3 regions of the Kitasatospora sp. NPDC056731 genome follow, and region 2 is predicted to be linked to each of the others. Evidence: riboswitches for the same ligand, from Rfam matches in the RefSeq annotation. Region 2 holds a riboswitch; each other region holds the start of a gene.
What was found. A riboswitch is a leader RNA that binds a small molecule or an ion and turns the genes downstream of it on or off. The one in region 2 is predicted to bind cobalamin.
Positions count from the first base shown of each region.

Region 1: another riboswitch for cobalamin. It lies ahead of AB0R04_RS26370 (prenyltransferase/squalene oxidase repeat-containing protein); the one in region 2 lies ahead of AB0R04_RS16845 (iron ABC transporter permease).
Region 3: another riboswitch for cobalamin. It lies ahead of metE (5-methyltetrahydropteroyltriglutamate--homocysteine S-methyltransferase); the one in region 2 lies ahead of AB0R04_RS16845 (iron ABC transporter permease).

Region 1 is NZ_JBFBNR010000028.1:87,061-96,306, reverse strand. Features, by position in the region: gene AB0R04_RS26395 (CoA-acylating methylmalonate-semialdehyde dehydrogenase) at 1-1,360, shown strand, start outside; gene AB0R04_RS26390 (acyl-CoA dehydrogenase family protein) at 1,368-2,507, shown strand; gene AB0R04_RS26385 (enoyl-CoA hydratase/isomerase family protein) at 2,507-3,580, shown strand; gene mmsB (3-hydroxyisobutyrate dehydrogenase) at 3,577-4,509, shown strand; gene AB0R04_RS26375 (enoyl-CoA hydratase) at 4,506-5,282, shown strand; cobalamin riboswitch at 5,340-5,480, shown strand; gene AB0R04_RS26370 (prenyltransferase/squalene oxidase repeat-containing protein) at 5,578-6,651, shown strand; gene AB0R04_RS26365 (flagellar hook-length control protein FliK) at 6,682-7,161, shown strand; gene AB0R04_RS26360 (SMI1/KNR4 family protein) at 7,288-7,962, opposite strand; gene AB0R04_RS26355 (hypothetical protein) at 8,364-9,246, opposite strand, start outside.
Region 2 is NZ_JBFBNR010000014.1:10,618-21,221, reverse strand. Features, by position in the region: gene AB0R04_RS16875 (ABC transporter substrate-binding protein) at 1-861, shown strand, start outside; gene AB0R04_RS16870 (amino acid ABC transporter permease) at 899-1,873, shown strand; gene AB0R04_RS16865 (amino acid ABC transporter ATP-binding protein) at 1,870-2,667, shown strand; gene AB0R04_RS16860 (CGNR zinc finger domain-containing protein) at 2,781-3,371, shown strand; gene sodX (nickel-type superoxide dismutase maturation protease) at 3,406-3,768, opposite strand; gene sodN (superoxide dismutase, Ni) at 4,070-4,465, shown strand; cobalamin riboswitch at 4,554-4,693, shown strand; gene AB0R04_RS16845 (iron ABC transporter permease) at 4,837-5,865, shown strand; gene AB0R04_RS16840 (ABC transporter ATP-binding protein) at 5,865-6,629, shown strand; gene AB0R04_RS16835 (ABC transporter substrate-binding protein) at 6,652-7,647, shown strand; gene AB0R04_RS16830 (GNAT family N-acetyltransferase) at 7,719-8,198, shown strand; gene AB0R04_RS16825 (hypothetical protein) at 8,448-8,858, shown strand; gene AB0R04_RS16820 (RNA polymerase sigma factor SigF) at 9,018-10,022, shown strand; gene AB0R04_RS16815 (hypothetical protein) at 10,071-10,499, opposite strand; gene AB0R04_RS16810 (diacylglycerol kinase family protein) at 10,550-10,604, shown strand, end outside.
Region 3 is NZ_JBFBNR010000028.1:69,392-79,995, forward strand. Features, by position in the region: gene AB0R04_RS26300 (MmgE/PrpD family protein) at 171-1,682, shown strand; gene prpB (methylisocitrate lyase) at 1,682-2,587, shown strand; gene AB0R04_RS26310 (bifunctional 2-methylcitrate synthase/citrate synthase) at 2,608-3,756, shown strand; gene folP (dihydropteroate synthase) at 3,877-4,737, opposite strand; gene metF (methylenetetrahydrofolate reductase [NAD(P)H]) at 4,852-5,769, shown strand; gene metE (5-methyltetrahydropteroyltriglutamate--homocysteine S-methyltransferase) at 5,826-8,141, opposite strand; cobalamin riboswitch at 8,306-8,528, opposite strand; gene AB0R04_RS26330 (ECF transporter S component) at 8,558-9,451, opposite strand; gene AB0R04_RS26335 (ATP-binding cassette domain-containing protein) at 9,448-10,604, opposite strand, start outside.

The DNA of each region.
Region 1 (9,246 bases), on a different contig from region 2:
GATCGCCGATGCCGCGCAGGCCCAGCCCGCATGGGCCGCGTGGAACCCGCAGCGGCGCGCCCGCGTCCTGCTGCGCTTCCTCCAACTCGTCGAGCAGGAGAAGGAGGAGCTGGCCCGGCTGCTGTCCGCCGAGCACGGCAAGACCGTGGCCGATGCCCACGGGGACATCCAACGCGGCCTGGAGGTCGTGGAGTTTGCCGCCGGCATCCCGCACCTGCTGAAGGGCGAGTTCAGCGACAACGCGGGCACCGGCATCGACGTGTACTCGATGCGCCAGCCGCTCGGCGTGGTCGCGGGCATCACGCCGTTCAACTTCCCCGCGATGATCCCGCTCTGGAAGGCCGCACCCGCCATCGCCTGCGGCAACGCCTTCGTCCTCAAGCCCTCGGAGCGCGACCCCTCGGTGCCGCTGCGCCTGGCCGAGCTGTTCCTGGAGGCCGGGCTGCCGCCGGGCGTGCTGAACGTGGTCAACGGCGGCAAGGAGGCCGTGGACACCCTGCTGGAGGACACTCGGGTGCAGGCGGTCGGGTTCGTCGGCTCCACGCCGATCGCCCAGTACGTGTACGCCACCGCCGCCGCGCACGGGAAGCGGGCGCAGTGCTTCGGCGGCGCCAAGAACCACCTGGTCGTGATGCCGGACGCCGACCTCGACCAGGCCGCGGACGCGCTGATCGGCGCCGGCTACGGCTCGGCCGGCGAGCGCTGCATGGCGATCTCGGTGGCCGTCCCGGTGGGGGAGGAGACCGCCGACGCCCTGGTGGCCAAACTGGTCGAGCGGATCGCCGCGCTGAAGGTCGGGCGCTCGGACGACCCGGCGGCGGACTTCGGCCCGCTGGTCGGCGCCGACGCGCTGGAGCGGGTCCGCGGCTACCTGGACCTCGGGGTCGAGGAGGGCGCCGAACTCGTCGTCGACGGGCGGGACTTCCGGCTGGAGGGGCACGAGGACGGCTACTTCCTCGGCGCCTCGCTGTTCGACCGCGTCACGCCCGACATGCGGATCTACCGGGAGGAGATCTTCGGCCCCGTCCTGACCGTGCTCCGCGCCGCCGACTACGAGGAGGCGCTGCGCCTGCCCGGCGAGCACGAGTTCGGCAACGGCGTGGCCATCTACACCCGGGACGGCGACACGGCACGGGACTTCGCCCGCCGGGTGAACACCGGCATGGTCGGCGTCAACGTGCCGATCCCCGTGCCGGTCGCGTACCACACCTTCGGCGGCTGGAAGCGCTCCGGGTTCGGCGACCTCAACCAGCACGGGCCGGACTCGATCCGCTTCTACACTCGCACCCGCACCGTCACCTCGCGCTGGCCCTCCGGGGTCAAGGAGGGCGCGAGCTTCACCATCCCGACGATGGGCTGAGGGCGCCGTGCACGACCTCACAGAGGACCAGCTCGCCATCGCGGCGACCACCCGGGCCTTCGCCCGCGAACACCTGGCGCCGAACGCGGTCGCGTGGGACCAGGCCAAGCACTTCCCGGTGGACGTGCTGCGCAAGGCGGCGGACGTCGGCCTGGCCGGTGTCTACGTCCGCGAGGAGTCCGGCGGCTCCGGGCTCACCCGCGCCGACGGCGTCCTCGTGTTCGAGGCGCTGGCCACCGGCTGCCCGTCCATCGCCGCCTACCTGTCCATCCACAACATGGTCGCCTGGATGATCGACCGCTACGGCGACGACGCCCAGCGCGCCCGGTGGCTGCCGGGCCTCAGCGCCATGGCGACCCCCGCCAGCTACTGCCTCACCGAGCCCGGCGCGGGCTCGGACGCGGCGGCACTGACCACCCGAGCCCGCCGGGACGGGGCGCACTGGGTCCTCGACGGCGTCAAGCAGTTCATCTCGGGCGCAGGGGTCTCCCAGGTCTACCTGGTGATGGCCCGCACCGGCGGACCGGGGGCCGGCGGGGTGTCCGCGTTCGTCGTCGAACGCGAGGACGCCGGCGTCTCGTTCGGGCCCGACGAGAAGAAGATGGGCTGGAACGCCCAACCCACCCGCCAGGTGCGGCTGGACGGCGTCCGGCTCCCGGCCGACCGCCTCCTCGGAGCCGAGGGCGAGGGCTTCCGGATCGCCATGAACGGGCTGAACGGCGGCCGGCTCGGCATCGCCGCCTGCTCCCTCGGCGGAGCGCAGGACGCCCTGGAGCGGGCCACCGGCTACCTGGCGGACCGCGAGGCGTTCGGCGCCCGGCTCCTGCACGCCCAGGCGCTGCAGTTCCGGCTCGCCGACATGGCCACGGAGCTGGAGGCGGCCAGGTCGCTGCTCTGGCGGGCCGCCTCGGCCCTGGACCGGGGGGACCCCAGAGCGCCGGAGCTGTGCGCGATGGCCAAGCGGCACGCCACCGACACCGGCTTCGAGGTGGCCAACCAGGCGCTCCAACTGCACGGCGGCTACGGCTACCTGGCCGAGTACGGCATCGAGAAGATCGTCCGCGACCTGCGGGTGCACCAGATCCTGGAAGGAACCAACGAGATCATGCGCGTCATCGTCGCCCGCGGCCTGACCGGGGCCGCGTGATGGCCGGGAACGACCTCGACGAGGTCCTGGTCCACCGCGAGGGCCGGGCCGGCCTGATCGTCCTCAACCGCCCCGCGGCCCTGAACGCCCTCACCCACGGCATGGTGCAAAGGATCTCCGAAGCCCTGGACACGTGGGAGGAGGACGAGCGGGTCGACACCGTGGTCATCTCCGGCGCCGGTGAGCGGGCCTTCTGCGCCGGCGGCGACATCGTCGCCATCCACCGCGCCGCCACCGGCGCGGACCCGGGCGCGGTGGAGGAGTTCTGGCGCGACGAGTACCGCCTCAACGCCCGCATCGCCCGCTACCCCAAGCCCTACGTCGCGCTCATGAGCGGCATCGTGATGGGCGGCGGGGTCGGGGTCTCCGCCCACGGTAGCGTCCGGATCGTCACCGAGACCACGCGCATCGCCATGCCCGAGGCCGGCATCGGCTTCGTCCCCGACGTCGGCGGCACCTACCTGCTCGCCCTCGCCCCCGGCGAGCTGGGTACCCACCTGGCCCTGACCGCGGGCTCCGTCGGCGCCGCGGACGCGCTGCTCTGCGGCCTCGCCGACCACTTCGTCCCGGCCGAGCGGCTGCCCGCGCTGCTGGACGACCTGGCCGAACTCCCCGTGCACGACGCCCTCGAACGGAACGTCGGGCCCGCACCGGCCGGCGTGCTGGACGGTCGGCGGGCGTGGATCGACCACTGCTACGGGGCCGACACCGTGGAGGAGATCCTCGACCGCCTGCGGGACAGCGGCGAACCGGAGGCCAAGGAGGCCGCGGACCGGATCGCCGCCAACTCGCCCGCCGCCGTGAAGGCCACCCTCGCCGCCCTGCGCCGGGCCCGCACCCTCGGCCCGCTGGAGGCCGTCCTCGACCAGGAGTACCGGACCTCCTGCGCGGCGCTCTCCACGCCGGACCTGGCCGAGGGGATCCGCGCCCAGGTGATCGACAAGGACCGCTCCCCGCGGTGGAACCCGTCGACGCTGAGCGCCGTCGAGCCCGCCACGGTGGCCCGCTACTTCGCCCCGCTCGGCGACCGGGAACTCGGCCTGGCCCCCACCACACCCCTGGAGCGCTGGTGACCCACCGCAACGGATTCAACGGAGTCAACGGATTCAACGGAGTCATCGGATTCATCGGACTCGGCAACATGGGCGGCCCGATGGCCGCCAACCTCGCCACGGCCGGACACACCGTGACCGGTTACGACCTGGCGCCCGAGGCACTGCGGCGGGCGTCCCGGACGGAGAGCGGCGTCCGTCCGGCGCGGTCCGCGACCGAGGCGGTGCGGGAGGCCGACGTCGTCATCAGCATGCTGCCGGCCGGCCGGCACGTGCTGGCCGCCTACGCGGACCTGCTGCCCGCCGCCCGCCCGGGAACGCTCTTCGTCGACTGCTCCACGATCGACGTCGCGGACGCCCGGGCGGCGCACGACCTCGCCGTGCACGCCGGGCACCGGGCCGTGGACGCGCCGGTCTCCGGCGGGGTGGTCGGCGCCACGGCCGCCAGCCTCACCTTCATGGTCGGAGCCGCCGAGCCGGACTTCGAGGCGGCCCGGCCCGTGCTGGAGGCGATGGGCCGCAAGGTCGTGCACTGCGGACCCCCCGGAGCGGGGCAGGCCGCGAAGATCTGCAACAACATGATCCTGGGCATCTCGATGATCGCGGTCAGCGAGGCCTTCGTGCTCGGAGAGAGCCTCGGACTCAGCCACCAGGCCCTCTACGACGTCGCCTCGACCGCCTCCGGCCAGTGCTGGGCGCTCACCACCAACTGCCCCGTCCCCGGGCCGGTGCCGACCAGCCCGGCCAACCGCGACTACGCGGCCGGGTTCGCCGCCGCCCTGATGGCCAAGGACCTCGGCCTCGCCGCCGGAGCCGCCGAGGCCGCCGGCCTGCCCACCGAACTCGGACGCAGGGCGGCACAGCTGTACGCGGACTTCGCGCAGGCCGACGACGGCGCCGGCCTGGACTTCTCGGCGATCATCACCACCCTGAGGGAGGACGGCAAGTGACCGGCTACGAGACGATCCTGGCCGAGCGCAAGGGCCGGGTGGGGCTGATCACGCTCGACCGGCCCAAGGCGCTCAACGCGCTCAGCACCCTCCTGATGAACGAAGTCGTGCAGGCGGCAACGGAGTTCGACCGGGACCCGGAGATCGGCTGCCTGGTCATCACCGGCTCGGAGAAGGCCTTCGCGGCCGGCGCCGACATCAAGGAGATGCAGTCCCTCGACTTCGTCGACGCCTACCTCGGCGACTGGTTCGCCGCCTGGGACCGCTTCGCCGCGCTGCGCAAGCCCGTCGTGGCGGCCGTGGCGGGCTACGCGCTGGGCGGCGGCTGCGAGCTGGCGATGCTGTGCGACGTCCTCCTGGCGGCGGACACCGCGAAGTTCGGGCAGCCGGAGATCAAGCTCGGCGTCATCCCCGGCATCGGCGGCTCGCAGCGGCTGACCCGGGCGGTCGGCAAGGCGAAGGCGATGGAGCTCTGCCTGACCGGCCGGATGATGGGCGCCGAGGAGGCCGAGCGGGCCGGCCTGGTCTCCCGGATCGTCCCGGCGGACCAGCTGCTGGCCGAGGCCCTGACGGTGGCCGAGACCGTCGCGGCGATGTCCACCCCGGCGGCGGTCATGCTCAAGGAGAGCGTCAACCGCTCGTACGAGACCACGCTCGCCGAGGGCGTCCGCTTCGAACGGCGCCTGTTCCACGCCACGTTCGCCACGGCGGACCAGAAGGAGGGCATGGCGGCCTTCGCCGAGAAGCGCCCGCCGGAGTTCCTCAACCGCTGACGGTCCGAGCGGTTCGCGGCGCGATGTGGCGGACGATCCCTTGACCGGATCTTCTCCGTATCGCCATGATGAGCCGTCAAGTTGTGACTCCGCCGCTGGGGGAAGTCCGGTTCGAATCCGGCGCTGACCCGCAACGGTAGGCCGCCGGCTCCACGCCGGCGGCGAGCCCGAGTACCCGGCGGCGGAGGTGTGTCGTCCCCTCCTCCCGTCGTGGTCTGCGGGCCGGAGCTCCGAGGGCTGCCCGGCTGTTGCCGCCGTCCTCCGGGCCCCTGCGTGCGGGCCCGGAAAGGCACCCATGCCCACGCTCCGCCGCACTCTCGGTCTGCTCGCGATACCCGCCCTCGCGCTCGCCACCGTCCTCCCGGCGGCCGCTGCCGCCCAGGCCGCGCCTGTTGTCGCGACCTCGTCCCCGACGATCCGCCCCGATGCCGCCGCCGGCGGCTGGCTGGCCCGTCAGCTCGTCGACGGCGACCACTTCGAGTCCGTCTTCAACGGCACCGCCTACCCCGACCAGGGCCTGACCATCGACGCCGTGCTGGCCTTCGCCGCCTCGCGCAGCTCCGACCAGGCCGCCACGAAGGCCACCGCCTGGCTGGCCAAGCCCGAGATCATCACCGGCTACCTCGGCGACGGCACCACCGAGGCCTACGCGGGCGCGACCGCCAAGCTGCTGCTCGCCGTCGAGGTACGCGGCGGGAACCCGACGGCCTTCGGCGGCGTCGACCTGCCCGCCCGGCTGCGCTCCCTCCAGACCGCCGACGGCCGGTTCTCCGACCGCTCGCAGTGGGGCGACTACAGCAACGCCTTCGGCCAGTCCCTGGCCCTGATCGCCCTGCACCGCACGGCCGGCGGCGCCCCGGCGGCCGCCGTCGACTTCCTCGCCAACAGCCAGTGCGCGGACGGCGGTTACCCGCTCTCCTTCGGCCAGGCCACCTGCACCAGCGACCCGGACGCCACCGCGCTCGCCGCCCAGGCCCTGGCCGCGACCGGCCGCACCGCCAAGGCCAACGCCGGGCTCGGCTGGCTGACCGCCCACCAGAACGCCGACGGCGGCTTCCCGGCCGCCGGGGCCGCCGCGTCCAACGCCAACACCACCGGCCTCGCCACGCAGGCACTGCTGGCCGGCGGACGCTTCGGGGCCGGACTCAAGGGCTGGAGCAGCCTGGTCAAGCTCCAGCAGGGCTGCTCCGCCGACCCGGGCGTGCGCGGGGCGGTCGCCTACGACGCGACCGGCTTCAACCCGGCCACCGGCGCCCGGGCCACCGCGCAGGCCGTCCTCGGCCTGGCCGGCACCCCGCTGGCCACCCTCTCCGCCACGGGTGCCCGCCCGGACGCGCCCGTGCCGGCCTGCCCGGCGACCACCCACTGACCACCCGCTGACCCCGAGAGGAGAGCTCCGATGACCGACACCCTGGCGCCCGCGCGCCCGGCCCGCCGCACCCTCGGCTCGATCGCCGCCGCCGCTGCCCTCACCGCCGGCCTGCTCGGCGCCTCCGCCGTCCAAGCCCCGCAGGCGCAGGCCGCCGCCTGCGACGGCACCACCGGCGTCACCGTCGTGGTCGACTCCACCGCCGTCGGCGGCGGCATCCAGACCGGCTGCGCACCCGGCGACCCGGCCAGCGGCCTGGCCGCGCTGACCGGCGCCGGGTTCGCGTACACCTTCCACCCGCGCTACCCGGGCTTCGTCTGCACCATCAACGCCCTGCCGACGACCTGCACCAACCCCACCGGCAGCGCCTACTGGTCGTACTGGCACGCCCAGCACGGCGGCCCCTGGTCGTACAGCAACCTCGGCGCGGGCAGCTACAACCCGGCACCCGGCGACGTCGAGGGCTGGTCCTTCGGCGCCGGCGCCCAGCCGGGCGTCCCCGCCCCCTGATCTCCGGCGGCGTACTGGTGCCCCGGCCCCTCCGGAAGGGGGGCCGGGGCACCGGCGGTACGGCTGTTGCGTGATGTTCGGCGCCGCCGGGCGAGGGAAGGCGAATGCCAGGTCGGCGGATCACCGTCACCTGGCCCAGGGCATTTCCGTCGACCCGGTGGGCCGGTACCAGGTGATGCCCCACTCCGCGCCCCAGTCCTTGCCGGTCCAGTCGTAGGCGGGTGTCCAGAGTGGCCGGGCCGGTTGAGGTCCCCACTCCTCCGGGTCCGGGCGCACCAGCAACTCGTCCTCATGGGCGTAGCCGCCGGTGAGTACGGTCGCCACGAACTCCGCGAAGCCGCCGTCGAAACGGTCGAGCGCACCGTCGTCGACGCCACCGAAGTCGCAGAAGACGGCCACCGGCCACTGCTCCGGGTCCGGGCCGTCGGTCAGCCAACAGCAGTAGTTGTGGTTGCTGTTCATGCCCCAGGGCAGCAGCCCGCCCGGGTCCGGGAACACAGGGGTGCGCTCCTGGTCCCAGAACTCGTCCTCGCCCTCGACCTGCCCCCGGAACTCGGTGTCGGTCTCGAAACGCCACCCCGCCAGGCCGCCCGGCGAACCGGCTCCGTGGGAGCGCTCCGTCGGCGACCGCACACCCCACTCGCCGTTCAGGTTCACCGCACCGTACAGATCGACGAACGCCCGGTAGTCCGACGGCAGTTGGACCCCGAGCTCGGCCGGTGCCAGCTCCCACGGCACCCGCGCCGGGGTGTACACCGGCTCGCCCATGATCGCCCGCAGTCGATCCCATGCCTCGGTCATTACCCGACCCCTCTCCGGCCGTCAGTCGTCAGAAGCTGCACTTTAGGCGACGGCTCCGACGGACCACTGACCCGACCGGAAAACCGTCGGCTGGCAGGGCCCGCTCGATCTCGACGGTTCGAACGGGCGGACTGGATGATCACTCGTCCGAGCGTTTCCGGGATGGCGGTCTGGCTGTTGCGTGATCCTGAACTCGGCTAAGAGGTAGGGGACTTGAGGAGAATTGCCCTGACCGGCAGGGGCGCCGGGACATGCGAGCGGCCCCGCGCACCGGAATCGGTGTGCGGGGCCGCTGTGGGGCATCGGGTGGTTCAGCAGTGGGGCAGGGCTGGGCACGTCGTGAAGCATCGCCGCGCCGTCCACGCTGGTACACGGTGTCCAGGGCGACCGGGACCTTCGGATCAGTTGCCGTAGCGGAGCGAGACGGTGTCGCCGAGGTGGACGGTGGTGGCCCGGGTGGCGGTGGTGGCGGTGGTGCCGTCCAGGCTGACCTTCCAGGTGGAGGAGCCGTTGTTGGCGGTGCCGTTGATCGCGGTGACGGCGCCGGTGCCGGAGGACGGGGTGACGGCGGTGACGCAGCCGGCGGGGGTCGCGGATGCGGCGGCGTCGAGGACGTCGCCGAGGGTCGCGGTGGTGCCGGTCGGGGTGAGGGTGACGGCGCAGACCTTGAGTGCGCCGGTGCCGTCGTCGATGACCAGCGGGAGCTTGGCGGCGGTGCCGGGGACGAAGGTGGTGGCGGCGGCCCAGGCGGGCTCGCCGGCGGTGGTCGGGGTCGGCGGGGTGGCGGTGAAGCCGGCGCCGGCGACGGCGCGCAGGCCGTCGACGGAGGCGTAGGGGGAGGGGGTGGTGTCGGCGGGCAGGTACTTGAAGCCGCCGCCGGGCTTGAACTGCTGGGCGATCAGGAAGTCGACGGGGCTCTTGCCGGTGCCGCTGGTGAAGTCGGCGCCCTGGGGGTTGATGCCGCAGGCGTTGAGGCCGGAGACGGCCCAGCCGTTGGAGTCGGTGTTGACGCCGAACATGGCGTTGAAGGCGCCGGAGGCGGTGAGCTTGCCCTTGAGGAAGTTCTTGGCGGCGACGATCGCCGGGTCGGTGGCGGGGACGCCCCCGGTGCAGAGCGAGGCCATGGCGGCGCCGGTCATGTCGATGTCGCTGCCCTGGGCGAGGGCGTTCGGGTCGCCTGCGGCCTTGCTGAAGTTCCAGCCGCCGTCGTTGTGCTGGTTGGCGCGCACCGCCGTGACGGAGGCGTCGAGCAGCGGCTGCGGGACGCGGGGGCTGCCGGCCTGG
Region 2 (10,604 bases):
CTGACCGGCTGCAGCAGCAGCAAGAGCGACGGTGGCAGCGGCGCGCCCAACGCCTCCGCGACCGTCAACGCGGTCAAGGCCGACGACAAGCTCGCCGCCCTCGTCCCCGCCGACGTCAAGTCCTCCGGCAAGCTCCTGGTCGGCGCGGACGCCTCGTACGCGCCGGACGAGTTCAAGGACGACAGCGGCAAGGTCATCGGCATGGACGTGGACCTGGCCAACGCCATCGCGGCCAAGCTCGGGCTGAAGGCCGACGTCCAGGACTCCGGCTTCACCGCGATCATCCCCGGCATCCAGTCGAACAAGTTCCAGCTCGGCATGTCGTCCTTCACGGACAACAAGGAGCGCGAGCAGGTCGTCGACATGGTGACCTACTTCAACTCCGGCAGCGCCATCGCGGTCAAGAAGGGCAACCCCGACAAGGTCGACCCCAACGACCTGTGCGGCAAGAAGGTCGCCGTCCAGACCGGCACCACCCAGGCCGACGAGATCAAGGACACCCGCAACCCGGACTGCGCCAAGAACGGGAAGCCGGGCATCCAGAACGACGGCGACAAGTTCGACCTCCAGACGGACGTCACCAACGCCGTCGTCTCCGGCCGCGACCAGGCCATGATGGCCGACTCCCAGGTCGTCGACTACGCGATCAAGCAGGCCGGCGGCCAGCTGGAGAAGCTCGGCTCCACCTACGGCGTGGCCCCCTACGGCGTCGCCGTCGCCAAGGGCTCCAAGCTCACCCCCGCGATCCAGGGCGCCGTCCAGTCGCTGATCGACGACGGCACCTACAAGCAGATCCTCACCAAGTGGGGCGTCGAGTCCGGCGCCCTCGACAAGTCGACCGTCAACGGCGCCGTGAACTGACCGTCCGCCTGCTCCATCTCTCCCCCGAGGCCACACCGTGAACTCTCTGGACAAGGGGAAGGCGGAGGAGGGACGGCCTGAGACCATCAAGGCCGTCCCGGTCCGCCACCCCGGACGCTGGGTGGGCGCCGTCGTCATCGCCCTGCTTGCGGCGATGCTGCTGAGCGCCCTCTTCACCAACCCCGCTTTCAAGTGGGACATCGTCGGGCAGTACCTGTTCCACGACAGCATCGTGCACGGCATGGTCGTCACGCTGGAACTGACCGTCCTCTCCATGCTGATGGGCGTGATCGGCGGCATCGTCCTCGCCGTGATGCGCCTGTCCCCGAACCCCCTGCTCTCCGGCACCGCCTGGATGTACATCTGGGTCTTCCGCGGCACCCCGGTGCTGGTGCAGCTGGTGTTCTGGAACTTCCTCGGCCTGATCTGGGCCAAGCTGTCGATCGGCGTCCCGTGGGGGCCGGAGTTCTGGTCCGCGGACACCAACGTCCTGATCCCGACCTTCGTCGCCGCCCTGCTGGGCCTCGGCCTCAACGAGGCCGCCTACATGGCGGAGATCGTCCGCGGCGGCATCCAGTCGGTGGACGAGGGCCAGACCGAGGCCGCCCACGCACTCGGCATGAGCCGGTTCCAGACCATGCGCCGGATCGTCCTGCCCCAGGCCATGCGGGTGATCATCCCGCCGACCGGCAACGAGACCATCTCGATGCTCAAGACCACCTCGCTGGTCAGCGTGATCTCCCTGGAGGAGATCTTCCGGGCCGGTCAGGTCATCTACTCCCGGAACTACCAGAACATCCCGCTGCTGATCGTGGTCAGCCTCTGGTACCTGTTCTTCACCTCGCTGCTGACCATCGGCCAGTACTACATCGAGCGCTACTACGCCCGCGGCTCCAACCGGACCCTCCCGCCCACCCCGGTGCAGCGGCTGCGGGGCCTGTTCGCCGGGAAGCCCGCCCCGAAGACCGGCGCCGACGTCGTCCCGGGGCTTGAGGGAGGTGGTCACGTATGACCGACCTGAGCAAGACCCCGGCCGCCGCCACCGGGCAGCCGATGGTGCGCGCCGAGAGCGTCCACAAGTCCTACGGCTCCGTGCACGTGCTCAAGGGCATCGACCTGGAGGTCAAGCAGGGCGAGGTGTTCTGCCTGATCGGCCCCTCCGGCTCCGGCAAGTCGACCTTCCTGCGGTGCATCAACCACCTGGAGAAGATCAACGGCGGACGCCTCTGGGTGGACGGCGAACTGGTCGGCTACCAGCAGAAGGGCGACAAGCTCTACGAGCTCAAGGACCGCGAGGTCGCCGTCAAGCGGCGCGACATCGGCATGGTCTTCCAGCGCTTCAACCTGTTCCCGCACATGACGGCCGTCGAGAACGTCATGGAGGCCCCGGTCCAGGTCAAGGGCGAGAGCAAGGCCGCCGCCCGGGAGCGGGCGATGGTCCTGCTGGAGCGGGTCGGCCTCGCCGACAAGGCGAAGAACTACCCCTCCCAGCTCTCCGGCGGCCAGCAGCAGCGCGTCGCGATCGCCCGCGCGCTGGCCATGAAGCCCAAGCTGATGCTGTTCGACGAGCCCACCTCGGCGCTCGACCCCGAACTGGTCGGCGATGTCCTCGACGTCATGCGCGGCCTCGCCGAGGAGGGCATGACCATGGTGGTCGTCACCCACGAGATGGGCTTCGCCCGCGAGGTCGGCGACGCGCTGGTGTTCATGGACGGCGGTGTGGTGGTCGAGTCCGGCAACCCCCGCGAGGTGCTCACCGACCCCCGGCACGAGCGCACCCGCGCCTTCCTCTCCAAGGTGCTGTAGAACCGTACCGACCGGCGCCCGGCAGGCTGCTCCTGCCGGGCGCCGACGTTTTCCCCACCCAGGTAATAGGCTGGACGCAATCAGCCCGTTACCGACCTTTTGGAAGGACCTCCGTGGAGCTCGCCTCGTACGCCGATCTCGCCGTTCGGCTGGTGAACACCGAGGAGCCCGAACGCGGCACCGACACGCTGACGTCCGTGGACGCGGTGCGCGGCCTGTTCTCCGACTCCTCGCGGGCCGCCGCACAGGCCGACGAGTCCGACCTGCCCCGGCTGCGGGCGGTGCGGACCAGGCTGCGCGGGGTCTTCGAGGCCGCCGCCGAGGGCGACGAGATCCGGGGCGTCGACCTGCTGAACAGCCTGCTAATGGAGTACCCGGTCAGCCCGCTGGTCTCCGGGCACGACTACCTGGACGACGCCGGCCGGCCGCGCTGGCACCTTCACCTGGCCGACAACTCGCCGACCGCCACCGCGCACTTCAGCGCGGTCGCCTGCATGGGCCTGGCCGTCCACCTGACCGAACTGGGCGCCGACCGGCTCGGCATCTGCCAGGCCGCGCCCTGCCGCAACGCCTACCTGGACACCTCGACCAACCGCTCCCGCCGCTACTGCTCGGACCGCTGCGCGACCCGCGCCAACGTCGCCGCGTACCGGGCCCGCAAGCGCCAGGAGGCCGAGGCCGCGGCACTCGGCGCCGCCGGCTAGGCCGGGCCTGGCAGACAGAGCAGGGCCCAGGGGGTCAGAGCTGCTCCGCCCAGACGCCCAGGCGGCGGGCCAGGCCCGGCACCCGGGCCAGCCGGGTGCTCAGCAGCAGCCGCTCCAGCCGCCGCCCCGGCGCCAGCCAGGCCGGGCGCGGGCGCAGCCGCAGCAGCACCCGGCCGAGCACCAGTTCGTCCGGGACCGGGCCGTAGCTGCGGCTGTCGCTGTCCACCGGCCGGTTGTCGGACAGCAGCCACCAGCCCCTCGGACGCCGCTCGGCGGCCCGCTTCACCACCAGCAGGTCCTGCTGGAAGGGGTGCCGGAAGAGCACCACCGCGCCGGGCCGGATCGGCGCGCCGTAGCGCACCAGCAACTGGTCGCCCTCGCGCAGGGTCGGGACCATCGACGGGCCCGCCACGTCGACCAGCCCGAACGGCACCGCGCCGCCGCCCCGGCCCCGCCCCCGGGGTTCCGTGCCCGCCGGTTCCGTGCCCGCTGGTTCCGTGCTCCGCGCCACGACTCCTCCTCCCGGACCGACCGGTCCCAGTCTGCCGTACGGACCGTCACCCCGTTCGATCCGTTCGATGTCCGGATTACCCCGGTTCCGGGTCCGCCTTTTGCCCTAGGCCCACCGCCCGATCGCGAAACCCCGGGGGCGGAAGGGTAATCTCGGGCGCGGGAAGACGATCTAAGGAAGGACTCCCATGTTCTCTCGTCTGTTTGCACCGCGCGCCACCGCCCACGCCCACTGTGACCTGCCCTGCGGCGTGTACGACCCGGCGCAGGCCCGGATCGAGGCCGAGTCGGTCAAGGGCACCCAGGAGAAGTACCAGGCCAACGAGGACCCGGCTTTCCGCACCCGCGCCCTGATCATCAAGGAGCAGCGTGCCGAGGCCGTCAAGCACCACATCTCGGTGCTGTGGAGCGACTACTTCAAGGCCCCGCACTTCGAGAAGTACCCGCAGCTGCACCAGCTGATCAACGACACCCTGAAGGCCGCCTCGGCCGCCAAGGCGTCCACCGACCCCGCCACCGGCCAGGCCCTGCTGGACCTGATCGCCGAGGTCGACAAGATCTTCTGGGAGACCAAGCAGGCCTGAGCCTGACGCGTCGCCACCCGACCGCCCCCGTCCGCGAGCCCGGACGGGGGCGGTCGTGCGTTCACGCCCCATCCGAGCCCGGTAAGGGTTGCCTAGCCTGAGTGGCTGTTATGCTGCCAGGGCGTCCGAGGGGGAAGTCCGGTGTGAATCCGGCGCTGACCCGCAACGGTGAGCACGGCCCCCGGGGCCGCGCCAGCCCGATCGCCCCCGGCCGCTGAACTCCCGACAACTCGCCGTGGACTGCGAGGGGATGGCGCCCGGGCCCGCGCCCGACCGGTGCCGCCCCCGCGCACCCGCGGCCCGAGGCAAGGCGCACCGTGAGCAGCACCGCAGTCGCGGGCAGTGGCGCAACGAGCCCGCCCGACCGCCGAATACCCGCCCTCCCGCTCGCCGTCGGCCTGGCCGCCGCCCTGCTGCTCTCGCTGCTCTGCGGCGTGGCGCTGGGCGCCTCCGGGATCGGCCTGCCCCGCGTCCTGCGGCTGCTGGCCGCCGGGCTGACGGGCGGACGGCTGGAGGCGGAGGAGGCCGCCGCCTACGCGATCGTCTGGGAGATCCGGCTGCCGCGCGCCGTGCTGGCCGCCGTGGTCGGCGCCGGGCTGGCCGCCACCGGGGTCGCCGTCCAGGCCCTGGTGCGCAACGCGCTGGCCGACCCGTTCGTGCTCGGCATCTCCTCCGGCGCGGCCGTCGGCGCCAACGCGGTACTGCTGCTCGGCGCCTTCGCCTCGCTCGGGGTGTGGGCGATCTCGGCCTCCGCGTTCGGCTCCGCGCTGGTCGCCATGGTGCTGGTCTACCTCGCGGCGCGGACGGCCTACGGGCTCACCCCGCTGCGGCTGGTGCTCACCGGCACCGCGCTCTCCTACGGCTTCTCCGCCGTCACCGCGCTGATGGTCTTCGCGGCCGCCCGCGGCGAGGCCGCCCGGGACGCCATGATGTGGCTGCTCGGCAGCCTCGGCGGCGCCACCTGGGGCTCGGTGCCGATCGCCGCCGCCACCGTGCTGGCCGGCCTGGCGTACCTGGCCTGCGCCGCCGGCCGGCTGGACGCGCTCGCGATGGGCGACGAGACGGCTGCCTCGCTGGGCGTGGACCCGGACCGGCTGCGCCGCGAGCTGTTCGTGGTGACCGCCGCCGTCACCGGCACGGTGGTGGCCGTCAGCGGGGCGATCGGCTTCGTCGGGCTGATGGTGCCGCACCTGGCCCGGATGCTGGTCGGCGCCGGGCACCGCCGGGTGCTGCTGGTCGCGCCGCTCGCCGGGGCGCTGCTGCTGGTCTGGGTGGACATCGTCTCGCGCACCCTGCTGGCGCCCGCCGAACTGCCCGTCGGGGTGGTCACCGCGGTGCTCGGGGTGCCCTGTTTCCTGCTGCTGATGCGCCGTCGCGGCTATTCCTTCGGAGGCCGCTGATGGATCTCGCCCTGGACTCCGTCTCGGTCGAGCTGGCCGGCGCCCGGCTGGTCCACGACGTCGCCCTGGACGCCGCCGCCGGGCAGGTGGTCGGACTGATCGGACCGAACGGCAGCGGCAAGTCGACGCTGCTGCGCTGCGTCTACCGGGCGCTGCGGCCGGCCGCCGGGGCCGTCCTGCTGGACGGCACGGACCTGCACGCGCTGACCGCGCGCGAGGCCGCCCGGCGGGTGGCCGCGCTCCCCCAGGAGCACTCCGCCGAGTTCGACTTCACGGTGGCCGAGGTGGTCGCCATGGGCCGGCTGCCGCACCGGCGCGGCCTGGGCGGCCCGGGCGCGGACGACCACTCCCGCTGCACCGAGGCGCTGCGCAAGGTCGGCGTCGAGCAGTTGGCCGGGCGGGGCTTCCTGAGCCTGTCCGGCGGCGAGAAGCAGCGGGTGCTGATCGCCCGCGCGCTGGTCCAGGAGCCCCGGCTGCTGGTGCTGGACGAGCCCACCAACCACCTGGACATCGCCCACCAGTTGGACGTCCTGGCGCTGGTCCGGGAAGCCGGCCCGACGGTGCTCACCGCGCTGCACGACCTCAACCTGGCGGCCGGCCACTGCGACCTGCTGTACGTGCTGCGGGCCGGCCGGATCGTCGCCTCGGGGCCGCCCGCCGAGGTGCTCCGACCCGCCCTGCTGGCCGAGGTGTTCGGCGTCCGGGCCACCCCCGTCCGGCACCCGGTGACCGGCGCCGTCCAACTGCTCTTCGACCGGATCTGACCCACCCCCCGAAGGAACCCCCGTGCGCACCAAGGCCGTTGCCATCACCGCCCTGCTCACCCTCGGGCTCACCGCCTGCGGCGCCGAGATCGCCCCGAGCGGCGACGCCACCGCCGCCTCCGCCCACTACCCGGTGACCGTGGAGAACTGCGGCACCAAGCTCACCTTCCCGCAGAAGCCCGCCCGGACGGTGACCAACGACGTCGGCATCACCGAGCTGATGCTCGCCCTCGGCCTGGCCGACCGGATGGCCGGCTACGTGATGCCCGACGACAAGGGCCGGGTCGACCAGGTCGCCTGGAAGGACGGCTACCAGCAGACCGCGTGGCTCTCCAAGAAGGAGATCACCAAGGAGATCGTGCTGGGCGCCAAGGCCGACCTGGTCTTCGCCGGCTGGCACTACGGCTTCGACGAGGGCCGCGGCTTCACCCCGCAGGCGCTGGGGGACCTCGGCATCCCCTCGTACGTGCTCAGCGAGTCCTGCCGCAGCGGCAAGGGCACCGAGCGCGGCGTGATGTCCCCGCTGGACGCGCTCTACACCGACCTGGCCAACCTCGGCGAGATCTTCGACGTCCGCGACCGGGCGGACAAGCTGGTCGCCGATTTCAAGACGCAGGTCGCCGCCGCCCCGCAGCCCGAGCGCCGGCCGTCCGTGTTCCTGTACGACAGCGGGCAGGACAAGCCGTACACCGCCGGGAAGTTCGCCGCGGCCGACGAGATCATCGCCAAGGCCGGCGGGGCCAACGTGATGGGCGACCTCGCGGACACCTGGGTCACCGTCGGCTGGGAGAGCGTCGTCCAGCGCGACCCCGAGGTGATCCTGATCAACAACTACGGCGAGACCGGCGCCGACGCCAAGCGCGCCTTCCTGAAGTCCTTCCCGCCGCTGGCCGGCGTCTCGGCGGTCAGGAACGACCGGATCTTCGTCCTGGACTACGTCGACCTGGTGGAGAGCCCGCGCAACCCGGCCGCGATCACCGCGCTGGCCGACTACCTGCGCACCGTCCCCGCCCGCTGACCCGCCCGGTCCCGGCCCGGGCCCCGATCAGGGCCTGGGCCGCGGGCGGGGGCGCGCAGTAGGCTCGCGGCATGATCCGCACCGCCGTCGTGACCGACGTCCCCGTCATCCTCGCCCTGATCCGCGAGCTCGCGGAGTACGAGAAGGCCCCGCAGGAGGCCGTGGCCACCGAGGAGCAGCTGCGCGACGCCCTGTTCGGCGCCAACCCGGCGCTGTTCGGCCTGATCGCCGAGGACGACGCCACCGGCGAGCCGGTCGGCTTCGCGGTCTGGTTCCTCAACTTCTCGACCTGGCGCGGCACCCACGGGATCTACCTGGAGGACCTGTACGTCCGCCCGCAGTCCCGCGGCGGCGGCCACGGCAAGGCGCTGCTGCTGGAACTGGCGCGGATCGCCGTCGAGCGCGGCTACGCGCGGGTGGAGTGGTCGGTGCTCGACTGGAACACGCCCTCGATCGACTTCTACAAGTCCCTCGGCGCGGTGCCGATGGACGGCTGGACCGTCTACCGGCTCACCGGCGAGGCGCTCGCCGCCGCCGGCGGCGGTCACTGAACGGACCGTCCGAACCCCTGCCACCCTGCGTCGCGATGGCTTACCATGAGTGACTCCCGAGCCCCGGCCGGCGTGCGGAAGGCGGTAAGGTCTCAGGCGGATACGCGGCGTCCGGTCGCCCCGCGAAGGGTATGACCGGTACGTACCGCACCACCCCTCTGGACAGTTGGGGCGAAGCAGTTGAGCCAAGCAACAGACAGTGCCGCGGCCACCGGCCCGGAAGCACAGCGCGTCACCCAGGAGGTGAGGGTGTCCCAGATCGACGGCGAGCCCGGAGTGCAGGACTTCGTGGAGGTCCGGCTGCCCGCGGCGGGTGCCTACCTCTCGGTCCTGCGAACAGCGACGGCCGGCCTGGCGGCACGGCTCGACTTCACCCTCGACGAGATCGAGGACCTGCGGATCGCGGTCGACGAGGCCTGCGCCATCCTGCTCCAGCAGGCGGTGCCAGGCTCCGTCCTGACCTGCGAGTTCCGGCTGGTCGGCGACTCGCTGAAGGTGACCGTCACCGCCCCCACCACCGACGGGAAGGCGCCCGAACGGGACACCTTCGCCTGGACGGTGCTCTCCGCCCTGGCCGGCGAGGTCGACTCCTCGGTCGGCGAGGACAAGACCGTGTCGATCAGCCTGCACAAGAAGCGCGGCGGCCCCGTCGCCCACTAGCCGGGGCGTCGACCAGCACCGCACAAGGGCCGTCCGCCCGGTCCCCGATCAGGGGCCGGGCGGGCGGCGCCCGGTACCGCCCCCCACGCGGTACGACCAACGAGACGATGCCGGGGCCCGAGGGCCCCGGTGCTCCCGGAACGGAACGGGGGAATGGCCGTGAGTGATCTGGACCGTACCGGCCTCGCGACGGCGGGACCTGCCGTACCGACCCAGGCGAGCGTTCCTGGCCTCGCCGCCAACGACGATGCGCACCCGAAGGACGCCCACCGGATGAGCCACCCGACCGAGCCGACGTCTGAACCGTCGCCCGCATCCCCGCCCCCGTCCGATCCGGCGGACGAGGCCGCGGACCTGCGCACCGCGGTGCCCGTCCAGGCGCCGGCCCCGGCCCCGCACCGCTCGGGCGCACCGGACCGGGAGGCGGCCCGCGCGCTGTTCGTCCGGCTGTCCGCGCTGCCCGACGGCTCCCCGGAGCGCGTCGAGCTGCGCAACCAGCTGGTGCGGATGCACATCCCGCTGGTCGAGCACCTGGCCCGGCGGTTCCGCAACCGGGGCGAGCCGCTGGACGACCTGACCCAGGTCGCCACCATCGGCCTGATCAAGTCGGTGGACCGCTTCGACCACGAGCGCGGGGTCGAGTTCTCCACCTACGCCACGCCGACCATCGTCGGCGAGATCAAACGGCACTTCCGCGACAAGGGCTGGGCGGTCCGGGTGCCGCGCCGCCTCCAGGAGCTGCGGCTGTCGCTCACCACGGCGACCAGCGAGCTCTCCCAGCGGCACGGGCGCTCCCCCACGGTGCACGAGCTCGCCGAGCACCTGGGGATCTCCGAGGAGGACGTCCTGGAGGGCCTGGAGTCCGCCAACGCGTACTCCACGCTGTCCCTGGACGTCCCGGACAGCGACGACGAGTCGCCGGCCGTGGCGGACACCCTCGGCGCCACCGACGAGGCGCTGGAGGGCGTCGAGTACCGCGAGTCGCTCAAGCCGCTGCTGGCCCAACTGCCGCCCCGGGAGCAGAAGATCCTGGTGCTGCGGTTCTTCCGGAACATGACCCAGTCGCAGATCGCCGCCGAGGTGGGGATCTCCCAGATGCACGTGTCCCGCCTGCTGGCCCGAACCTTGGCCCAGCTGCGGGAGAAGCTCCTGGTGGAGGAGTAGGACTGACGGCCGCTCAACCGGCGGCCGACCCCCGGCGGCCCTGTGCGCTCAGCCCTCGTGCGACGCGTACAGGGCCGCCGTCGACTTCGGGTTCAGCAGCGCGCCGATGCCGACCAGCCCGAGCAGGCCGACCAGCACGCCGACGCCGATCATCGCGCCGCCGCTCTCCAGCATGTAGTACCCGATCGGCAGACAGATCGAGTTGGTGAGCACGGCCGGGCTGCGGCCCCAGCGGCGCTCCTTGAGCAGCGCGCGGGCGGCCAGCACCGGCAGCACGCCGAGCAGCACGATGACCAGGCCGCCGAACTCGTTCAGGGCGAGCTGCTTGGACTGGCCGGACAGCGCGGACACCATGTCCCAGACGCCGACGACGGCCAGCGCGGCGCCCTCCAGGGCGGTGATGGCGGCGCCCACGGTCAGCGCCAAGGGGCGGGCCGGGCCCGCCGTGGGTACGGGTGCGGAGGATTCTGCGGTCACTCCAGCAGGGTAGCCGCCGGTTGGTCCGTACCGACCCGTAGGCTTTCCCCATGCGCGCTCTCCTGGTCGTGAACCACAAGGCCACCACCACCAGTGGCCGCACCA
Region 3 (10,604 bases), on a different contig from region 2:
CGCTGTGCTGTCCCGGTCCGCCGCGGGGAGCCCGGCGGTTCGCAGGTTTCGCAGCTTCGCAGGAATCCGCCGTACGGATTCCACCGATTGGCATGCTGGATCATCGGCCGTCCGACGCGCAGGCTCGATCATGCAAGCCCGAGAGCCGTCGAACGCCCCCGAGGAGTCCCGTGATCGAGCACCACGTCCGCGTCCACCCCAGTGCCGACCGGCTGCCGCGTGAGGAGCAGCTCGCCTGGAAGCTCGCCGCCGTCGCCACCGGCACCGGCACCGAGGAGCTGGACCCGGCCGGCGTGAGCATGGCCGTCAACCGGGTGATCGACAACGCGGCGGTGGCCGTCGCGTCGCTGCTGCGCCGGCCCGTGGCGGTGGCCCGCGCCCAGGCGCTCGCCCACCGCGGCGCGCCGGGTGCCCGGGTGTTCGGCAGCCTGACCCGGGTCTCGCCGGAGTGGGCGGCCTGGGCCAACGGCACGGCGGTGCGCGAGCTGGACTTCCACGACACCTACCTCGCCGCCGACTACTCCCACCCCGGCGACAACATCCCGCCACTGCTGGCCGCCGCCCAGCACACCGGCCGCAGCGGGGCGGACCTGCTGCGCGGCATCGTCGCCGCCTACGAGGTCCACGTCGCGCTGGTGCGGGGCATCTGCCTGCACGCCCACCGGATCGACCACGTCGCGCACCTGAGCGCGGCGACCGCCTGCGGGCTCGGCGCGCTGCTGCGGCTGCCGACCGAGACGGTGTACCAGGCGGTGCAGCAGGCCGTGCACACCACGACGGCCACCCGGCAGTCCCGCAAGGGCGAGATCTCCAGCTGGAAGGCCTTCGCCCCCGCCTTCGCCGGCAAGGCCGCGATCGAGGCGGTGGACCGGGCGATGCGGGGCGAGACCTCCCCGTCCCCCGTCTACGAGGGTGAGGACGGCTTCCTCGCCTGGATGCTCGACGGCCCGCAGTCCGACTACACCGTGCTGCTGCCCGCGCCCGGCGAGCCGAGGCGGGCGATCCTGGACACCTACACCAAGGAGCACTCCGCCGAGTACCAGGCCCAGGCGATCATCGACCTGGCCCGGCGGCTGCGCGAGAAGGCCGGGCCGCTGGAGAAGGTGCGCTCGGTCGTCCTGCACACCAGCCACCACACCCACCACGTCATCGGCTCCGGCTCGGGCGACCCGCAGAAGTACGACCCGCGCGCCAGCCGGGAGACCCTCGACCACTCCATCCCGTACATCCTCGCCGTCGCCCTGGAGGACGGCGGCTGGCACCACGAGCGGTCCTACGCCCCCGAGCGGGCCCAACGCCCCGAGACCGTGACGCTCTGGCAGAAGATCACCACGGTCGAGGACCCGGAGTGGACCCGCCGCTACCACGACCCCGATCCGCAGCGCCGGGCCTTCGGCGGGCGCGTGGTGATCACCCTGGACGACGGCACCGCGATCGAGGACGAGCTGGCCGTCGCCGACGCCCACCCGGCCGGCGCGCGCCCCTTCGACCGCCCCGCGTACGAGCGGAAGTTCCGCACCCTGGCCGAGGGCGTCGTCTCCCCCGCCGATCAGGACCGCTTCCTGACAGCCGCCGCCGATCTCGCCGAGCTGAAGGCCGCGGACCTGGACGAGCTGTTCCCGGCCGTCGACACCGAGGCCGTGCGCGCGTTCGACGCGCTCCTCCCGAAGGGCCTGTTCTGATGCTGCACACCCGCACCACCCCCGCCCAGCGCCGCCGCGCCCTACGCGAACGCCTCGCCACCGGACGGCTGTTGACGATGCCCGGCGCGCTCAACCCGCTCTCCGCCCGGCTCATCCAGGACCTCGGCTTCGAGGCCGCCTACCTCTCCGGCGCCGTCCTCGCCGCCGACCTGGGCCTGCCCGACATCGGCCTCACCACCGCCACCGAGGTCGCCACCCGCGCCCAGCAGACCGCCCGGGCCACCGACCTGCCCGTCCTGATCGATGCCGACACCGGCTTCGGCGAGCCCATGAACGCCGCCCGCACCGTCCAGCTGATGGAGGACGCCGGCCTCGCCGGCCTGCACCTGGAGGACCAGGTCAACCCCAAGCGCTGCGGCCACCTCGACGGCAAGGCGGTCGTCCCCCGCGAGGACATGACCCGCCGCCTGCGCGCCGCCGTCGACGCCCGGCGCGACCCCGACTTCCTGCTGATGGCCCGCACCGACGCCCGCTCCGTCGAGGGCTTGCGCGCCGCAATCGACCGGGCCAAGGCCTACGTCGACGCCGGAGCCGACGCGATCTTCCCCGAAGCCCTCGCCGACGAGGCCGAGTTCGAGGCCTTCCGCAAGGCCGTCGACGTCCCGCTGCTCGCCAACATGACCGAGTTCGGCAAGTCCCCGCTGCTCGACGCCCGCACCCTCCAGGACCTCGGGTACGAGATCGCGCTCTACCCCGTCACCCTGCTGCGCCTGGCCATGGGCGCGGTCGAGGACGGCCTGCGCACCCTCGCCGCCGAGGGCACCCAGGAGTCGCTGCTGCCACGGATGCAGACCCGCTCCCGGCTGTACGAACTCCTCGGCTACCAGGATTACGCGGCCTTCGACTCGGCCGTCTTCGACTTCACCCTCCCGCCCGGCGCCTGACCCCGCATCGGAGACCAGCCATGCCCACCACCGCACCCGGGATCCACCGCGGCCTCGCCGGTGTCGTCGTCGACACCACCGGGATCTCCACCATCATCCAGGAGACCAACTCCCTCACCTACCGCGGCTACCCCGTCCAGGACCTCGCCGCCCACCGCTCCTTCGAGGAAGTCGCGTACCTGCTGTGGCACGGCGAACTGCCCGACCCCGGACAGCTCCGGGAGTTCCGGGCCCGCGAGGCCGCCCTGCGCCCGCTCGACCGCACCACCGCCGAACTGCTCGCCAAGCTGCCCGAGACCTGCCACCCGATGGACGTGCTGCGCACCGCCGTCAGCTTCTTCGGCGCCGAGGACCCCACCGAGGACGACGGCCGCCCCGCGCCCCACCTCGCCAAGTCCCTCACCCTGCTGGCGAAACTGCCCACCGTCGTCGCCGCCGACCAGCGCCGCCGCCAGGGCCTCGCGCCCATCCCGCCGGACCCCGAGCTCGGCTACGCGGAGAACTTCTTCCACATGTGCTTCGGCGCGGTGCCCGCCCCCGAGGTGGTCCGCTGCTTCGAGATCTCCCTCGTGCTGTACGCCGAGCACAGCTTCAACGCCTCCACCTTCACCGCCCGCGTCGTCACCTCCACCCTCTCCGACCTCTACAGCGCCGTCACCGCCGCGATCGGCGCACTCAAGGGCCCCCTGCACGGCGGCGCCAACGAGGCCGTGATGCACATGCTGGAGGAGATCGGCGACACCGCCCGGGCCGTGCGGTGGCTCGACGAGGCACTCGCCGCCAAGCGGAAGATCATGGGCTTCGGCCACCGCGTCTACCGGCACGGCGACTCCCGCGTCCCGATCATGCAGGCCGCCCTGGACGACCTGGTGGCCCGCAGCACCGACCCCGAGACGGCCCGGCTGGCCGCCCTGCACGCCGCACTGCGCGAGGCAATGCTGGAACGCAAGGGCATCCACCCCAACCTCGACTACCCCGCCGGCCTCGCCTACCACCTGATGGGCTTCGACACCCCCGTCTTCACCCCCCTCTTCGTGATGAGCCGCATCACCGGCTGGACCGTCCACATCACCGAACAGCTCGCCCACAACTCGCTGATCCGCCCGCTCGCCCGCTACGACGGCCCCGGCCAGCGCCCGGTGCCGGGGCTGTCACCGAGCACGGCGTAGGGAACGCGGCTGCGGCGGTCCGGCTCGACCGCCAGGCGCCCGCCCGCCGGCGGGCGGGCGCGCTGGCGTGGGCGTAGATCTTCCGCCCGGTCGGACGTGGCATGGCGCGTACTTCCTCTCTCAGGCCCGGTTGGTTCGGATCGCGGCCTCGACCCGGACGGCGTCGGCCGTGTCCCGGACCTCGTGCACCCGCACCGCCCACGCGCCCTGCGCGGCGGCCAGGACGCTGGCCGCCGCGGTGGCCGCGTCGCGTTCACGGGCCGGACGGGCCTCGCCCGTCCGCGGGTCGGCCAGCAGCTCGCCCAGGAAGCGCTTGCGCGAGGCCGCCACCAGGAGCGGGCGCCCCAGCACGCGCCAGGCGTCGAGCGATGCCAGCAGCGCCCAGTCGTCCTGTCGGCGTTTGGCGAAGCCGAGGCCGGGGTCCACGATGACCTGGGAGGGGTCGACCCCGGCCGCCACCACCGTGTCCATCTGCCGTGCGACCTCACGGATCACCTCGGCCGCGACGTCCTCGTACGCGGCCAGCTCGTCCATGCGGGCGGACTGCCCGCGCCAGTGCATGACGACGAAGGGCACTCCGGCCCTGGCCGCGGCGCCGGCCATGCCCGCGTCGGCCCGGCCCCCGCTGACGTCGTTGATGATCCGGGCGCCGGCTTCCACCGCCGCTTCGGCGACCCGGGCCCGCATCGTGTCGATGCTGACCAGGACACCCTTGTCGGTGAGCGAGCGCACCACCGGCAGGACCCGGCGCAGTTCCTCCTCCTCGGACACCCTGGTCGCTCCCGGCCGGGTCGACTCGCCGCCGACGTCCACGATGTCGGCGCCCTGCTCGGCCAGCAGCAGTCCTCGGTCCACCGCGCGCCCCGGGTCCAGCCAGCGGCCGCCGTCCGAGAACGAGTCGGGGGTCACGTTCACGACTCCCATCACCGCGCACCGGTCCCATTCGGGCAGCCCCGACAATACCTGCGAAGGTCTTTTCATGCCCACATTGTGCCGCCTCACTCCGCACGCCTCCCCACTCGCGTCCCGGGAAAATTCGTATCACAGGGTGGACACTTGAGGACTACCGGGAGCCCGGCTGGTTAACCTCCTGCCATGAAACTCGGAATCCCCTCCACGCGCACGGATCGGGCGACCTCCATCCGCGAACTCCTCGCGACCGGCAGGCTTTCCTCTTCCTTCGAATTCATGCCGCCCCGGAGCGCCGAAGCGGAGGTCGGCCTGTGGAATGCGATCCGGCGCCTGGAAGCGCTGTCCCCCACCTTCGTCTCGGTGACCTACGGCGCCGGCGGGTCGACGCGGGAGCGGACGGTGAACGTCACCGGCCGCATCGCGCAGGAGACCACCCTCACGCCGACCGCCCACCTGACCGCGGTCGGCCACAGCGTCGCCGAACTGCGGAACATCCTCGGCCACTACGCTGACCAGGGGGTTCGCAACATCCTGGCGCTGCGCGGCGACCCGCCGGGCGATCCGCTGGGCACCTGGCACCGCCACCCCGACGGGGTGGAGTACGCCGCCGACCTGGTGCGGCTGATCAAGGAGTCCGGCGACTTCTGCGTCGGCGTGGCCGCGTTCCCCGACCTGCACCCGAGGTCCCCCGACTGGGATTTCGAGATCAGGCACTTCATCGAGAAGTGCCGGGCGGGAGCCGACTACGCCATCACCCAGATGTTCTTCGACGTGGACAGCTACCTCCGTTTCCGGGATCGACTGGAATCGGCCGGCTGCACCGTTCCGGTCATTCCGGAGATCATGCCGGTGACCAGTATCCGGTCACTTCGGAGGATTCCGACACTGACCACCGCAGCCATTCCCGATGGGCTTTCCGAAAGCATGCTGAGGCAGCAGGACAACCCGAAGGCCGTCCGGTCGATCGGCATCGATCACGCCACCGGAATGTGCCGGCGCCTGCTGTCCGAGGGAGTTCCCGGGCTGCATTTCATGACCATGAACTTCTCCACGGTGACGACGGAGATCTACCAGAACCTGGGGCTTCCCGGGTCCGGGTGAAACGGGCCGGGCGCCGCGGGGTGTGCGGTGCCCGGCCGGGGCGTGTCGCCGGCGGGTCAGCCGGCGAGTTCCGCGCGCAGGTGGCGGGCGGCGCCGACGAGGCTGTCGAGCGAGGCGCGGGTCTCCGTCCAGCCGCGGGTCTTCAGGCCGCAGTCGGGGTTGACCCAGAGCCGCTCGGCGGGGATGGCGGCCAGGCCCGCGCGCAGCAGTTCCACGGCCTCCTCGGTGCTGGGGACGCGCGGGGAGTGGATGTCCCAGACGCCCGGGCCGACCTCGCGCGGGTAGCCGGCCCCGGCGAGCTCTCCGGCGACCTCCATGTGCGAGCGGGTGGCCTCCAGCGAGATGACGTCCGCGTCGAGCTCGTCGATCGCCGTCATGATCGCGCCGAACTCGGCGTAGCACATGTGGGTGTGGACCTGGGTATCGGCGCGGACGCCCGAGGTAGCCAGGCGGAAGGACTCGGTGGCCCACGCCAGGTACGCCGGGCGGTCGGCGGCGCGCAGCGGCAGGGTCTCGCGCAGGGCCGGCTCGTCGACCTGGACTACGGCGGCGCCCGCGGCCTCCAGGTCGGTGACCTCGTCGCGCAGGGCGAGGGCGACCTGGCGGGCGGTGTCGCCGAGCGGCTGGTCGTCGCGGACGAAGGACCAGGCGAGCATCGTGACGGGGCCGGTGAGCATGCCCTTGACCGGGCGGTCGGTCAGGCCCTGCGCGTAGCGGAACCAGTCGACGGTCATCGGGTGCGGGCGGGAGATGTCCCCGGCCAGGACCGGCGGGCGCACGTACCGGGTGCCGTAGGACTGGACCCAGCCGTGCCGGGTGGCGAGGTAGCCGGTGAGCTGTTCGGCGAAGTACTGGACCATGTCGTTGCGCTCGGGCTCGCCGTGCACCAGGACGTCCAGTCCGGCCTTCTCCTGGAAGGCGATGACCTCCCGGACCTCGGTCTCCATCCGCTCCCGGTAGGCCGCCGCGTCGATCCGGCCCGCCGTGAGGTCGGCCCGCGCGACCCGCAGTTCGGAGGTCTGCGGGAACGAGCCGATGGTGGTGGTCGGCAGCAGCGGCAGGCCGAGCCGGGCACGCTGGGCCTCGGCCCGCTGCGGATAGGCCTGGGCGCGGCGCGCATCCGCGTCGGTGACGGCGGCGGTGCGGGCGCGCACCGCCGGGTCGTGGGTGATGGGCGAGTTGGCGCGCGAGGCGAGGTCGGCGCGGTTGGCGGCCAGGTCGGCGGCGATCGCCCCCGTGCCCTCGCGCAGGCCCCGGGCCAGCAGCGCCACCTCCCTGGCCTTCTGCTGGGCGAAGGCGAGCCAGCGCAGGATCTGCGGGTCGACGTCGCGTTCGGCGGCGGCGTCCAGCGGCACGTGCAGGAGGGAGCAGGACGGGGCGACGTCGACCCGCTCGGCCAGGCCCAGCAGGGTCGCCAGGGTGGCCAGCGACTTCTCCAGATCGTTGATCCAGATGTTGCGGCCGTCGACCACCCCGGCGACCAGCCGCTTGCCGGGCAGCCCGCCGACGGCGGCCAGGTCGTCCAGGTTCGCCGCGGCGGGCCCCGTGAAGTCCAGCGCCAGGCCCTCGACCGGGGCCTTGGCCAGCACCGGCAGGGCCTCGCCCAGACGGTCGAAGTAGCTCGCGACCAGCAGCTTCGGACGGTCCGCCAGGCCGCCCAGCTCACGGTAGGCGCGGGCGGCGGCGTTCAGCTCGGCCGGGGTGCGGTCCTGCACCAGCGCGGGCTCGTCCAGCTGCACCCACTCGGCGCCGACCGCCTTCAGGTCCGCCAGCAGCTGCGCGTAGACGGGCAGCAGCCGGTCCAGCAGGGTGATCGGCTGGAAGTCCTCGGCGACACCGGGGGCGGGCTTGGCGAGCAGCAGGTAGGTGAGGGGACCGACGAGCACGGGGCGTGCGGTGTGGCCGAGCACCAGCGCCTCCCGGAACTCCCCGACGGCCTTGGCCGGGTTCGCGGTGAAGACGGTGTCCGGGCCGAGTTCGGGCACCAGGTAGTGGTAGTTGGTGTCGAACCACTTGGTCATCTCCAGCGGCGCGACCTCCTGGGTGCCGCGCGCCATGGCGAAGTAGCCGTCCAGCGCGTCGATTTCGACCGCATCCCGGTGCCGGGGCGGGATCGCGCCGACGGCGACCGTGGTGTCCAGTACGTGGTCGTAGAGCGAGAAGTCGCCGGTGGGCACTTCCAGGACACCGGCCCCGGCGAGCTGCGCCCAGTTCTTCCGACGCAGGCCGACCGCCGTCTCCTGCAGGGCGTCGGCGGTGACCGTGCCCTTCCAGTAGCCCTCGACGGCCTTCTTCAGCTCCCGGCCCTGGCCCTGCCGGGGGTAGCCGTGCACGGTGGCCCTGGTTGCCGCGGCTGCGGACTTCGTGGTCAAGGGACTCTCCTTCGCGAGTCTGGCTCCTCAAGTGCCCGGGGACGGGACGAGAGCGCGAAGGGATGACGAACCGGACGGCGGCTCGCGACGATGCGCGTGCCGGACCCGCCTGGTATGGTCGCCGACCCGCCCACGAGGTCACCGGGATATCCGCACGCGGAACGGTCCGCGGGCGGGCAACGGGCAGGTCTTCGGACTCGTGGGCGCACCGGGCCTGTTGGCGTCCGGTACCTACTGGCCATCGCTTCCCAGACCCGTCCCGGGTCCAGTGCGTATGACGGCGGTCGTTCCCACTCACCGCTGCGGGGCAGTCCCGGATTCCCACCGGGTTCCCTCTTGCGACGTCCTGCCTGGCGGGCAGGACGAACCAGCTGCGCCGCCAGCTTAGGGGCAAACCGCCGGGGCCGACGCGGAATTCACGGAAGCCGTCCGCATGGTGAGACTCCCTCGCCGCTCGGGGAGCCGCTCGCGGAGCCGACGGCGGTGCCGTTCGCGGTGCCGTTCGCGATGACTCGTCGACCGTCCGGGGCTTCGAAGCGCACCATGGGCTCGAAGTTGGCGCGGCGGGCCGCGCGGCGGAAGACGGTGAGGACGGCCGGGCCGACGACGAGCACGGCGGTGAAGGTGGTGACGGCCCGGCCGGTGTCCCAGCCGAGCGAGGTGGCGAGGTCGAAGAGCAGGTAGCGGTGCCACTGCTCGGTGAAGGGCAGCCCCGGCAGGTAGGCGATGGAACTGTTCGGGTCGGTGGAGAACGGCCAGAAGGAGAGGTTGAGGAGGAAGCCGAAGAGGTACCCGGAGAACGCCCCGTACGCGGCCAGCATCGCCACCTCCCAGCGCCGCCGTCGGGTTCTCGGCAGGAGCCCGGCGAGCATGCCGACGAACGCGCAGCCGAACATCTGGTACGGCATCCAGGGGCCGACGCCGCCGGTGAGCAGCGCGGAGGCGAACAGCGAGGTGCAGCCGAGGGCGAAGCCGAAGCCCGGGCCGAAGACCCGGCCGGCCAGGACGAGGAGGAAGAAGACCGTCTCCACTCCGGCGGTGCCGGCGCCGAGCGGGCGCAGCCCGGCGTTGACGGCGGACAGGACACCGAGCATGGCGAGGGCCTTGGCGTCGATGCCGCCGGCCGCGATCTCCGCGATGACGACGGCGAGCACCAGGACCAGCAGGGCGCCGAAGATCAGCGGCGGGGCGTAGGAGGAGCCGAACTTTCCGGGGGCGACGACGAACGGCCAGGTGAAGGCGACCAGGCCGATGAAGGCGGCCAGGGCCGCGACGACGCGGGCCCGGCCGGGGATCCGGACGGCGCTCACCGGGCGGCCTCGGCGGGCTCCAGGGCCTCGGCCACCTGCCGGGTGGTCAGGTAGGGCAGCGGGGCGAGGACCTTGGCGGTCTGGGGGGCGAAGGTGGGCGAGGCGACGATGACCTCGGCGGTGGGGCCGTCGGCGACGATCTCGCCCTCGGCCATCACCACCACCCGGTCGGCGGCGGCGGCGACGAACTCGACGTCGTGGGTGGAGACGACGACCGTACGGCCTTCGGCGGCGAGGGCGTCCACGATGCCGGTGAGCGCCTCCTTCCCGTGGTAGTCGAGCCCTCGGGTGGGTTCGTCCAGCAGCACCACCCTTGGCGCGGCGGCCAGTTGGATCGCCAGGACCAGGGCCAGCTTCTGGCCCTCGGAGAGGTCCCGGGGGTGGGTGCCGTCGGGGATCCCGGGGGCGAGCCGGTCGAGGATCTGGCGCGCTGTCGGGCCTGCTGTAGTCGGGCTTGCTGCGGTCTGGCCGGCTGCGGTCGGGCCGGCGGCGCTGCGGGCCTCCAGGTCGCTCTGGGCGAGTTCCTGGGCGACCGTCTCCAGGTACAGCAGGTCGGTCGGGGTCTGCGGGACGAGCCCGACGAGCTGCCGGGCCCTGGTCGCGGAGAGCCGCTTGGGGTCCGCGGCCGGCCCTCCGTCGGCGCCGAAGACCTGCACGCTGCCGCCCTGTCGCGGGCCTGAGCCCTGGAGGGCCCACAGGAGCGAGGACTTGCCCGAGCCGTTGCGCCCCATCAGCGCCGTGACCTCGCCGGCCCGCAGCTCCAGCCCGACCTCCCGGACGGCGGCGACCGGCCCGTACCGGACGACCACCCCCCGGGCGTCCAGCACCCGCTCCCCCGCCACCGCTGCCCGGCGCGGCGGAGGAACGGGCACATCGGTGAGCCGCTCCCGCAGCGGGGCGGCGGCGCGCCGGGCGTCCCGGACGGAGAGCGGCAGCGGCCGCCACCCGGCCAGCCGCCCGAGGTCGACGACGGGCGGCGCGATCGCGGTGTGCCGGAAGACCTCGGCGGGCGGCCCGTGCACGACCGTGCCGTCACCGGGCAGGTAGGCGACGCGGTCGGCGTACTGGACGACCCGCTCCAGGCGGTGTTCGGCGAGCAGGACGGTGACGCCGAGGTCGTGGACCAGGCGGGTGACGGCCGCGAGCACCTCCT